One region of the Paraburkholderia sp. SIMBA_054 genome, then DNA from elsewhere that is predicted to be linked to it. Evidence: riboswitches for the same ligand, from Rfam matches in the RefSeq annotation. Region 1 holds a riboswitch; the other holds the start of a gene.

The links. Region 1 has a riboswitch for glycine ahead of SB822_RS10250 (FAD-dependent oxidoreductase). Riboswitches for the same ligand answer to the same signal wherever they lie in the genome.
Region 2: it holds a riboswitch for glycine, as region 1 does, so the genes downstream of both, gcvT (glycine cleavage system aminomethyltransferase GcvT) here and SB822_RS10250 (FAD-dependent oxidoreductase) in region 1, are expected to answer to the same signal.

Annotation. Positions count from the first base shown of each region.
Region 1 is NZ_JAWRXV010000007.1:8,897-14,841, forward strand. It holds gene SB822_RS10240 (M14 family metallopeptidase) at 1-529, opposite strand, end outside; gene SB822_RS10245 (trypsin-like peptidase domain-containing protein) at 634-2,178, opposite strand; partial or broken gene SB822_RS10250 (FAD-dependent oxidoreductase) at 2,837-3,307, opposite strand; glycine riboswitch at 3,465-3,554, opposite strand; gene SB822_RS10255 (LysR family transcriptional regulator) at 3,630-4,571, opposite strand; gene SB822_RS10260 (porin) at 4,975-5,945, shown strand, end outside.
Region 2 is NZ_JAWRXV010000006.1:257,763-263,707, forward strand. It holds gene SB822_RS09965 (methyltransferase domain-containing protein) at 1-267, shown strand, start outside; gene gcvP (aminomethyl-transferring glycine dehydrogenase) at 382-3,312, opposite strand; gene gcvH (glycine cleavage system protein GcvH) at 3,380-3,760, opposite strand; gene gcvT (glycine cleavage system aminomethyltransferase GcvT) at 3,864-4,982, opposite strand; glycine riboswitch at 5,072-5,202, opposite strand; glycine riboswitch at 5,253-5,366, opposite strand; gene SB822_RS09985 (hypothetical protein) at 5,527-5,886, opposite strand.

The sequences.
Region 1 (5,945 bases):
TGGCGAGCAGTTGCACGAAATGGATCAGGATATCCGGGCTTCCCCATTCGCGCGCGTGCACGCCGCCAAGGAAATAGATGCCGGGACGCCCCGCTGCGCTGCCTTTGCCGATTTTCAACGCGTGGCAGCTGCGCTTTTCCCAGGTTGGATGAGGCAGCTTGATCAGCTTCGTGAACGCATCATTGGGCGCATTGCTTGCGGCGGCAAGCGCCGCCTCGATTTGCGCAACATCGAGATAGCCGGTTCCCGCCGCGACGGATAACGCATCCAGCGCGTGCGGCGCGGCCAGTTGCGCGCGCGTCTCGGCCTGGCGCACCTTGCCTTGCGCTTCGGCGTCCTCCAGCCGTTCGACCTGGTAGCCGTCCGCTTCGAGCGCCTTGATCTGCGCATTGGTGGCGTGCGCGTCGACGCGATAGCCGCCGTGGACCTTCTCGATCGTATGGCGCGCGACCGTAACCTTATGCTTCGTCACGAGATCGGCCAATGCGGCCTGATCTTTTCCTGTGATGCGTGCGTGGTAGCGGGACATGTTCGTTCTCCGGTCAGACGGGCCGGTCCAGACGGTCCGGTCCTTCTAACCGAGAACGGCGGACGCGGCGGACATTTCAATCGTCCCGCCGCAGCCCTTGCGCTTCACTTCAGATCGACAGTCACGAAACTGCGTGCATGGTTACGCTGGATCAGCAGCGCCGCCTTCTTCCCCGCCTTCGCCGCGAGCGCCGCCAGTTCATCCTGCGATGCAACCAGCGTGCCGTTCAGCGACAACACCACATCGCCCGGCTTGATGCCGGCCGTGCCCGCCGTCCCCGACACGTCCTCGACCATCAGCCCTTCGGCGAGGCCCGTCGAGCGCCGTTCGTCGTCCGTCAGCGGATGCATGCTGAGGCCGAGATGATCCAGCGGCCCGACATCGCTCACGCCCGTGCTCGCGTATTGCGCCGATGGCGTCAGGTTAACCATGATCGTCATCTGCTTGCGATTACGAATCAGCTTCACAGGGACTTTCGTGCCCGACTGCGGCACCGCATCCTGATCGGTGAGATCCGCGCTGTGCTCGACGGGCTTGTCGCCGATCTGCACGATCACGTCGCCGGGCTTCAGCTTGCTCGTGGCGGCGGGACTGCCGGGCTCGACGGCAATCACCAGTACGCCCGCCGCGCGCGGCAGACCGAACGCGCCGGCAAGGCCCGGATCGACGTCCTGCACCTGCATGCCGAACGCACCGTGCGCGGCGTCTGCGTCCTGAGACTTTGACTGCGCCTGCAACTGCGCGCGCACCTTGTTTGCCATCGCGATCGGGATGGCAAAAGTCAGACTCTGGAAACGATCGCCGTCGGCGTAAACCTGCACGTGTATGCCGACCACTTCCCCCGCGCGATTGAACACCGGGCCGCCCGAGTTGTCGGGATTCAATGCGCCGTTGGTCTGGAAGAACGGAAACGTCGTGCCATCGGACAGCGTGCGGGACGTCGCGCTGACGATGCCCGCCGTCACCGTGTTCTGATAGCTATCCGGTGAGCCGATCGTCAGCACCTGTTCGCCGACGCGCACCCGCGTCGAATCGCCGAGCTTGACGACAGGCAGCTTCGTCGCTTCGATCTGGATCACGGCGACATCGCTTGGGCCATCGACGGCGACGACTTTTGCCTTGAACTCGCGCCGGTCAGTGAGGCGCACCGTCACGTCATCGGAGCCGTCGACGACATGGGCCGTCGTCAGAATCAAGCCGTTGGGGCTGACGATGAAGCCCGAGCCCACACCCGACATTGCACGCGGTGAGCTGCCCTGCCCGTCTTGCGACTGCGGCATGGCCTGCCGGAAGAACGCGAACAGCGGGTCGTCACCGTCGATCGCTTCGGAGCTCGCGCCCGAAGCGGGCGCCGGCGACGCAGCTGGCGCCGGCTGCGTTGCCACCGCCAGCGCCTTCTCCGGCAGGATCGCGCGGATGTTCACGACGGCGGGTCCGTAGCGCTCGACGATTGCCGGGAAGTCGAGCGGCGCGCTCGCATTCCCGGGCGCCATTCGCTTCTCTTTCACTGGCGCGGACGCAGGCGACGGCGCGGAAGCAGGCGCAACATGCGGTGCTATCGCTTCGGCGTTGGCGTAGGGGTATCCGGTGAGGCAGGCCGTTGTCACGGCGGTGCAAAACCAGGTGCGGAATAGAGTTGAGTGAAACACAGCGCACCTCCATGGCGTTAGTTATGCCTGGCACTGTGAAGACATTATTTAGCGCGTGGCGGCCGGCGACTGTGACATAGCACACCGAAGAGTTCGAAAAGAAAGAGAACCCATCCGGCCGACGCAAACCATATCGCATCGCAATCCAACCGCGAGCGCAGACGGATGCGATCGACCCTCGATGTCTGTCTGGGTGGATCGAAGTCGACGTGAGATTCAGTTGCATGTTTGCCCGCAATGGACAATCAGGGACGCGAACGGTTGACCCGTTCGTCCTGATTCATTTATAGAAAGCGGGCAGCAAAATTGCAGCGAGTACAAATCCTGGCGTGCGCCGATGGTGGCTCTGCCGGTACGCTGGTAGTCCGCGCTGATAGTTCGCGCTGGCAATTCGACAAGCGTTAGTCGCTACGCCGTCGTGACGCGATTACTGTCACGCAAAACGCGTCATCCATTTGTGTCAGTTGTGCGTCGATGATGCGGGCGGCCAAACGCTCGCGGCAGCGCATGTTCGAAAACGCTCATGTCCGCTGCTTCGCGTTTCGACTTCGAAAGTCGAGGCCGCCCGCCTGCGTGTTTCGTCAGCTACGCGCGCCCATCATGTCGACGCCGACAACGCCTGCGCGACGCCCTCCGCCGTCGCCGCCGACAGCGTCCATCCGTGCAGCGCCGGCTCGATCGAACGGATTTCGTCTGGCGTGACAGAGCGCCGCTCGAGCCCGCCTTCGCGCAGCAGCGCGTTGACCTTCAGCGCGGACTCATACTCCTTGCGCGCCGCGTAGAAGTGCAGGATGCCGCGCCGTTCGAGATCGAAGTCGATGCCTTCCCGCGCTGCAATGCCGAACAGATGTTCGCGCGCGGCAATGGCACGCCGCACCGTCTCGATCGTGTTCGCGCGGTAGTGCGGAATCTGCCGCGTGAACATCCAGCGCAGCCCCTTGATGATGGTGGCGCGGCTGTTCCAGACTTCGGCGTTGCTCGCCGACAGTTGTCCGCCGTTGGTAAACGAGGTTTCCATCGCCGCGTAGCGGTGACGCTCGAAGACGGTGACGCGATAGCCGCGTTGCGCGAGGGCGTTAGCGGTCGTGACGCCGGTGATCCCGGCGCCGATGATGGCGATTCGTGAGATGACATGGTCCAGTGTTCGTTGAGCATCGCCGGCCGCGCTTCGTGCTGCTGCCGGCGCCGATGCCCCATCTGTCCATGTACCTGAGCGTTTCGCCCGCGCGCCGCGAATGGCGTGGGCTCCCCTTCGGTGGGCGCGCGTGGCGCCGCTCTCCAGATGTTCCGGCTGCACGGTCCTTTTGCCTGAGAGTTTCCGGGGCGGTTGCTCCGTCGGCGTCGTCGCTGGGGACGATCTCTCCCGTGCTGCGTGGTGGAACAGTGCGACCTTACCGAAGCAAAAAGAACCGGGCAAGCCCCCAACTTCCGGGCAACGATCCACCGTGGGTTCAGTCCGCCGTCAGGTCGGCGCGCGGCGCAGCCGGGGAGAAACCTCTTCGGAAGTATTCGATCGTGAAGTCCACGAAGGTGCGCACTTTCGCCGACACATGGCGCCGGCCGGGATAGACGAGCGACAATTCCTTGAGACCGTTGGTCACCCGATACTCAGCAAGGACACGCAGCAACGCGCCGCTCGCAATGTCGCCGACGACGTAGTCCTCAGGCAGGATAGCGAGACCCATGTCGGCGAGTACCAGTTGCCGCAGCATGATCATGCTATTGACCCTGCACACGGAGTCGAGATTCAAGGTCTCCTCGCGACCGTCGGCGCTCGCGAATGACCACTCGGTTCCATGCATATCTCGCGAAGGCGCGAGGAAACTGTGCGATGCAAGCTGTTCGAGCGAGGTCGGCGCGCCGTGCCGTTCGATATAGCCGGTAGACGCGACCACGATGGGCCGCACCGACAGCACAGGACGCTTCACCAGCGTGCTGCCGTTCACCTGCCACGATGCGACGATGCCGACGTCGAACCCGTCTTCGACGAGATCGACGGACTGATGCAATAGCGTGACGTCCAGCTTCACCTTCGGATGACGTATCCGGTAGCGGTGCAGCAAAGGCGCTAGCGCCGCGAGTGAAAACGAGGCCGCCGCCGCGACCTTGAGCGTGCCCGTGGGCTCGCCCGCTTCTTCTGTCACGGCCGATTCCATCGAATCCAGCAGCTCCAGCAGTTGCTGGCACCCCCTTGCATAGGCGCGGCCCGCTTCCGTCAGCGAAACGCTACGCGTCGTGCGATTGACGAGGCGCGCATTGAGATGCGCCTCCAGCAGCGCCACATAGCGCGTCACAACAGCATTTGACAGATTGAGACTCGACGCAGCGCGACTGAAAGAGTTGTTCTCGGCGACTCTTAGGAATATTCGTATTGCCTGCAGCTTATTCAGCATGAGCAACAGAAATAAAACAGATTAGACATATATATCAACATTAAACTACCTTACCCCATTTAAAGCCGCAGTTTCAGCCAACATAAATACGATTATCACCCATGGAAACCCATCATGTAGCACCGTCACAACATATTATCAAACAAGCACCATTCACGACTTAAATATCGAGATGAATTTCATTTGAATATACATCGCCTTATCATTAAACATTAATTTTATTTCGAATTACTAAAAAATAGTTTTCAATTATTAAACATAACGAAACATCGACTTACCTCTATAGTTCGCCCTGCGTGATCGATGTGTGCCGTGAATTTGCAAAAGCTACGCACCGCGGCTATCTCGCACACGGAAGACAGCACATTCATTCAAGTCGTCAGGCTTAGTACGGAATACGAACATGAAAAAAACCACCTTGATTTTCGCGGCTGCTTCAGCGGCCTTTGCGGGTGCGGCGCACGCGCAGAGCAGCGTCACGCTTTATGGCCTCGTCGACGCGGGCCTGACTTACGTGAGCAACGAAGCCACGCGCAATTCGCCCATCACGCCGAATGGCTTGAATGACGGCAAGGCAGTGTTCGGCATGACAAGCGGCAATGTGCAGCAAAGCCGCTGGGGCATGCGCGGAGTGGAAGATCTGGGCGGCGGCCTGAAGGCCGTCTTCAACCTCGAAAGCGGGTTCAACGTGAACAATGGCAGTCTGGCCAATAACAATGCGTCCAATAACAGCCTGTTCAACCGCCAGGCGTACGTCGGACTGTCTGCTATCGATTACGGCACGCTGACCCTCGGCCGCCAGTACGACTCGGTCGTCGATTACCTGGGCCCGGTCTCCGCGGCCGGCACCTGGGGTGGCACGTACTTCGCGCACCGCGGCGATAACGACAACCTGAACAGCACGTTCAGCATCAGCAATTCGGTCAAGTATCAAAGCGTGAACTACGCTGGGGCTTCGTTCAACGCGCTGTACGGTTTCTCAAACTCGGCGAACGGCTTTGCGAACAACCGCGCGTATAGCGTCGGTGCTGGCTATGAGTACGCCGGTGTGCATTTCGCAGCTGCCTATCTGCAGATTCAGGGGCTGAATTCCAACAACAGCTCGGGCGCGATCCAGAACCTTCCGACCTTGGCGATGACAAACCTTCCGGGTCTTCAGAATCAGCGTACCTGGGGTCTTGGCTCGAATTATGAAATTGGACCGTTTACGCTCGGCGCGCTGTTCACACAGACCCGCTATCAGGACAACATCGGCGATTCTTCCGTGCGTTACAACAACCACGAAATCCACGCCCGCTATAGCGTCACGCCTGCGTTGAGCCTCGGCGCGGCTTACACGTACACGCAAGGCTTGCGCAGCACGCCGCGTACGTC
Region 2 (5,945 bases), on a different contig from region 1:
GGCCTGCTCGATATCACGCATATTCGCTTCTTCACGCTCGCAGAGATTGTGAAGTTCGTCGCGGAGACGGGATATCGGATCGTGCGCGCCGAGCACGCGATCGACGGCAGGCTTAGAGACCTCTGGAATCAGAACCAGTCGATCACCGCGCCCACCGAGATCAACATGGATCGGATGAAGCTCAAGGACGTGACGCGCGACGAATTGCTCGAGTTGTGCACGATCCAGTTCCATCTGGTGCTGGAAAAGGATCCGCTGCAAGGCTGACGCACGCTGCCCGCGTGCAAACGAAAAAGGCCCGGTGACGAAGTCGTCACCGGGCCTTGCTGTTTCGGCTGCTGGTTCGGATCGCCCGCGTCACGGCGGGCGAATCCGGATTCGTCACCCGTAATCGGCCACGGGCACGCACGAGCAGAACAGGTTGCGGTCGCCGTACACGTTGTCGGCACGGCCGACGGGCGGCCAGTACTTCTTCGCGACCAGCGATGGCAACGGATACGCCGCCGTTTCGCGTGCATAACCGTGCGTCCATTCGTTCGCGACGACGACAGCCGCCGTGTGCGGCGCGTGCTTCAGCGGATTGTCTTCGCGATCGCTGCGGCCTTCCTCCACGGCGCGGATTTCGTTGCGAATCGCGATCATCGCTTCGATGAAGCGATCCAGCTCTTCCTTCGATTCCGATTCGGTCGGTTCGACCATCAGCGTGCCCGGCACCGGGAAGCTCATCGTCGGCGCGTGGAAGCCGTAGTCCATCAGGCGTTTCGCGACATCGTCGACGGAGATGCCGCTCGTTTCCTTGATGGGGCGCAGATCGAGAATGCACTCGTGCGCAACCAGCCCGCCCGGGCCCGAATACAGCACCGGGTAATGCGGCGCGAGCTTGTTCGCGACGTAGTTCGCGTTGAGGATCGCGGTTTCGGTGGCGGCCGTCAGGTTCTTCGCGCCCATCATCGCGATGTACATCCACGAGATCGGCAGGATCGATGCCGAGCCATAAGGCGCAGCGGAGACGGCACCGATGCCGTTCGCATCGCGTTCATAGCCCGTCGAGGTCTGGTTCGGCAGGAACTTCGCCAGATGCGCGCCGACGGCGACAGGGCCGACGCCCGGTCCGCCGCCGCCGTGCGGAATGCAGAACGTCTTGTGCAGGTTCAGGTGCGAGACATCGCCGCCGAACTGGCCCGGCGCCGCGAGGCCGACCATCGCGTTCATGTTCGCGCCGTCCACATAGACCTGGCCGCCGTGCGCGTGCACGATCTCGCAGACTTCGCGGATGTTCTGCTCGAACACGCCGTGCGTCGACGGGTACGTGATCATGATCGCCGCGAGCTTGTCGGCGTGTTGCGCGGCCTTCTTCTTCAGGTCTTCGATATCGACGTTGCCTTGCGCGTCGCACGCAACGACGACGACCTGCATGCCCGCCATCTGCGCCGACGCCGGGTTCGTGCCGTGCGCCGAAGCGGGAATCAGGCACACGTTACGATGACCTTCGCCGCGCGATTCGTGATACGCGTGGATGATCAGCAGACCCGCGTACTCGCCTTGCGAGCCGGCGTTCGGTTGCAGCGACACGGCCGCGTAGCCGGTTGCGGCGACCAGCATCTGTTCGAGCTGATCGATCATTTCACGGTAGCCGACGGTTTGCTCGGCGGGCGCGAACGGGTGAATCTGGCCGAACTCGGGCCACGTGACGGGCAGCATTTCCGACGTCGCGTTGAGCTTCATCGTGCACGAGCCGAGCGGAATCATCGAGCGGTCGAGCGCGAGGTCCTTGTCCGACAGGCTGCGCAGATAGCGCAGCATTTCCGTTTCCGAATGGTGACGGTTGAACACGTGGTGCGTCAGATACGCGCTTTCGCGTTCGAGCGTGGTCGGGAACGTGTTCGACGCGCCAAGCTTTGCATCGAGTTCGTCGATTTGCGGCACGGCTTCGACGAATGCAGCTTGCGCGAACGCGGCGAGCAGATCTGCGAGATCGGCGCGGGTGGTCGTTTCGTCGATCGACAGACCGACGCGCGTGTCGCTCACGTGACGCAGGTTGATGCCCTTCGCTGTCGCGGCGTCGCGCAGTGCCTGGGTGCGGGCACCCGTTTCGAACGTGAGTGTGTCGAAGAACGATTGGTTGATGAGCGTATAGCCGAGTTGCTTCGCGCCTTCCGCGAGCAGTGCGGCGATGCGGTTCACGCGTTGCGCGATCATCTTCAGGCCGCGCGGGCCGTGATAGACGGCGTACATGCTGGCCATGATCGCGAGCAGCGCTTGCGCCGTGCACACATTCGACGTCGCCTTTTCGCGGCGGATGTGCTGTTCGCGCGTTTGCAGCGCGAGACGCAGCGCGGGATTGCCTTGCGCATCGACGGTCACGCCGACCAGACGGCCCGGCATCTGGCGCTTGAATTCGTCGCGCACGGCGAGATACGCCGCATGTGGGCCGCCGAAGCCGACGGGCACGCCAAAGCGCTGCGAGTTGCCGACAGCCACGTCCGCACCCCATTCGCCCGGCGGCGTGAGCATCGTCAGCGCGAGCAGATCGGCGGCGGCGACCACGTGGCCGCCCGCTGCGTGGATCGCTTCAGCGAGTGCGCGGTAGTCGTGCACGTCGCCGTTCACGCCCGGGTATTGCAGCAGCACGCCGAACGCATTCGACGCAGCCGCATCAGCAGCCGGGCCGACCTTCACTTCGATGCCGACGGGCTTCGCGCGCGTCTTCACGACTTCGATGGTTTGCGGCAGCACGTCGTCTGCCACATAGAAAATGTTCGACTTCGGCTTGCCCACGCGTTGCAGCAGCGTCATCGCTTCGGCGGCCGCCGTCGATTCGTCGAGCAGCGACGCGTTCGAGATCGCGAGACCCGTCAGGTCGACGATCATCTGCTGATAGTTCAGCAGCGCTTCGAGACGGCCTTGCGAGATTTCCGGCTGATACGGCGTGTATGCCGTGTACCACGCCGGATTTTCGAGCACGTTGCGCAGGATGACGGCGGGCGTGTGCGTGTTGTAATAGCCTTGGCCGATGTACGAGCGGAACACCTGGTTCTTGTCCGCGAGTTCGCGCAGCGCGGCGAGCGCTTCGGCTTCGCTCTTCGGCTGGGCGAACGGGCCGAGCGGCAGCGCGTCCTGGCGGCGAATCGTCTTCGGAATCACCGCGTCCATCAACGCGGCGCGCGATGCGAAGCCGAGGGCTTCGAGCATCGACTGCTGATCGGCCGTATCCGGGCCGATATGCCGTTCGGCGAAGGCGTCATGCACTTCGAGCGCGGCGAGCGAGAGAGGAGTGCGGTTCATCAGACGATCCGGGTGTTCGAGCTTCATGGAATGTTCCTGCTGGCGCGGCGTTCTTCTGTCGTGGCGGACGCCGCGCCGGTCGTGAGTAAGTGGCTTATTCGCCGATCGACTTGCCGTACGCGGCGGCGTCCATCAGACGGTCTTCCGAGGCGCCCGCGGCCGGCTTGATCTTGAACAGCCAGTTGTCGTAGGGCGCGCTGTTCACGGCGTCCGGCGTATCGGCGACGTTCTGGTTGGCCTCGATGATCTCGCCCGACACGGGCGCGTAGATATCGGACGCCGCCTTCACCGATTCGATGACGGCGACGGTATCGCCTGCCGAGACGGTCTGGCCCAGTTGCTGCAGTTCGAAGAAGACGATGTCGCCGAGCGCTTCCTGCGCGTGGTCGGTGATGCCGACCGTCAGCGTGCCGTCCGCCTCGGTGCGGACCCATTCGTGCGATTCGGTATATTTCAGATCGGCCGGGATGCTCATCGGATGCTCCTATGCGGTAATTCGGTTAATTTAAATAGTGGGACGCACGCGACGCTTTCGTGTCTGTCTGGTGACTGTGTCGTGACGCTGATCGTATGACCGATCAGCCGACGAGCACTTTGCCGTTGCGCACGAATGGCAGTTTAACCACGCTGGCGGGAAGTGCCTTGTCACGGATCTGAACGTGGACGACGTCGCCCGGCTGCACGCCCTTCGGCACGCGCGCAAAGGCGATCGATTCCTGCATGGTCGGCGAGAACGTGCCGCTCGTGATTTCGCCGTCGCCAGCGGGCGTGACGACCTTTTGGTGCGCGCGCAGCACGCCCGCAGCCTTGCCGTTGTCCTTGTGCAGGATCAGGCCGACAAACGACGACTTCGAACCATCAGCTTCGAGCTTTGCGCGGCCGATGAAATCGCGCGGCGCGGTCAGATCGACCGTCCATGCGAGGCCGGCGTCGAGGGGCGACACGTTGTCGTCCATATCCTGGCCGTACAGGTTCATGCCGGCTTCGAGGCGCAGCGTGTCGCGCGCGCCGAGACCGGCGGGGCGCACGCCTTGCGCCTGCAGCGCGTTCCACAGCGCTTCGACGTGATCGGCGGGAACGATGATTTCGAAGCCGTCTTCGCCCGTGTAGCCGGTGCGCGCGACCGTCAGCTCGCCAAATGGCGTATCGGTGACGCGCGCGGCGTTGAACGGCTTGAGGGCTTCGCTGGCGGCGCGCGCGTGGGGCACGGTCGCCCAGACTTTTTCGCGCGCGTTCGGACCTTGCACGGCGACGATCGCGTAGTCGCGGCGCGGCGTGATGGTCAGGCCGAAGCCTTGTTCGTCATTGAGCTTGGTGAACCACGCGACGTCTTTCTCGGCCGTGCCGGCATTCACGACGACGCGGAAATGATCTTCGCCGAAGTAATAGACGATCAGATCGTCGATCACGCCGCCTTCGGGGTTGAGCAGGCAGGAGTAAAGGGCTTTGCCCGGGGCTTGCAGCTTGCCGACGTTGTTCGCCAGCGCGCGCTCGAAGAAAGCGCGCACGCACTCGCCCGTGAAATCGACGACGCACATGTGGGATACGTCGAACATGCCGGCGTCGGTGCGCACGGCGCGATGCTCTTCGATCTGCGAGCCGTAATTGACGGGCATGTCCCACCCGCCGAAGTCGACCATGCGGGCATTGAGCGCACGGTGCGTGGCGTGGAGCGGGGTGTGTTTGAGTTCGGTCATCGGGGCCTCGGGGCGTCGCTAAACAGGAAAGGCCATGCGGCGAAACCCCTCGCGGCCTGATCCCATCTCGGGCCAACGAGCGATAACTGCATGCCCCCTCTGTCCTCGATACCTGAGAGATTGCGCTGCCGTCAGCGAGTGCTGATGGGCTGGCGCGCGCCCCTTCGGTGGGCAGCCTGCGCGAGCATTCGCGCTACTGCCGCTCTCCAGAGTGCGAAAAACAGGCGCTCGTTCAAATGAGGTCGTTATGACCGGATGACGAGCGGGTTTTTCGACGCGGTCGGTCCTTTTGCCTGAGAGTTTGCGGGTGTGCCCCTTCGGCGGCGCTGGCTGCTGGACGTTCTGAAAACGACAGCGGACGGCGCGCTCTCCCGACGCGTGCGGCGAATGTACGCGAGGGGCGAAGGGATGTCAAATTGGCGCGCCGGGCTTGAGCGGGCGCGGCTGAGCCGGCGGTCGACGCGACGCCGTGGTCAAAAAAGCGCCGCTCGCGAGGCAAGGTAAGCACGCGCCGAACGGTCGGCACGGCACGTGCCACCGTCAATCAGCGGTTGATGGCCGCCGACGCCGTATCCAGTTCCTGATTCAGCACGCGCTGCTCGTCGCCCGTGAGGCCGCCGCCGTGTTGTCCGGCCATGTCGTGCGCTTCGTGGCGGATCGTATCGAGCCGGCGGTGCAGCGCGGCGCCTTCGGGCGGCGGATAGTGGCCCTGGTTCACGCGCGCGTCGACGTTGCGGCCCATGTTGTCGATGCGGCCGTCGACCTGCTCGAGGCGATGCACGGCCATTTCGTGCGGATTCGGCGCGCGAGACGGCTCGGCGAGCTGCTGCGACGGTGAGGCCACGCACGCGGCTAGCGACGAAACCAGCGCGAAACAGCCAAGCGCGCGAACGATATGCTGCATATTCCTTCCTTTCTGTTTGATCCCGAATGGATACCGGAGGGCCACGAAGGCCAACACCC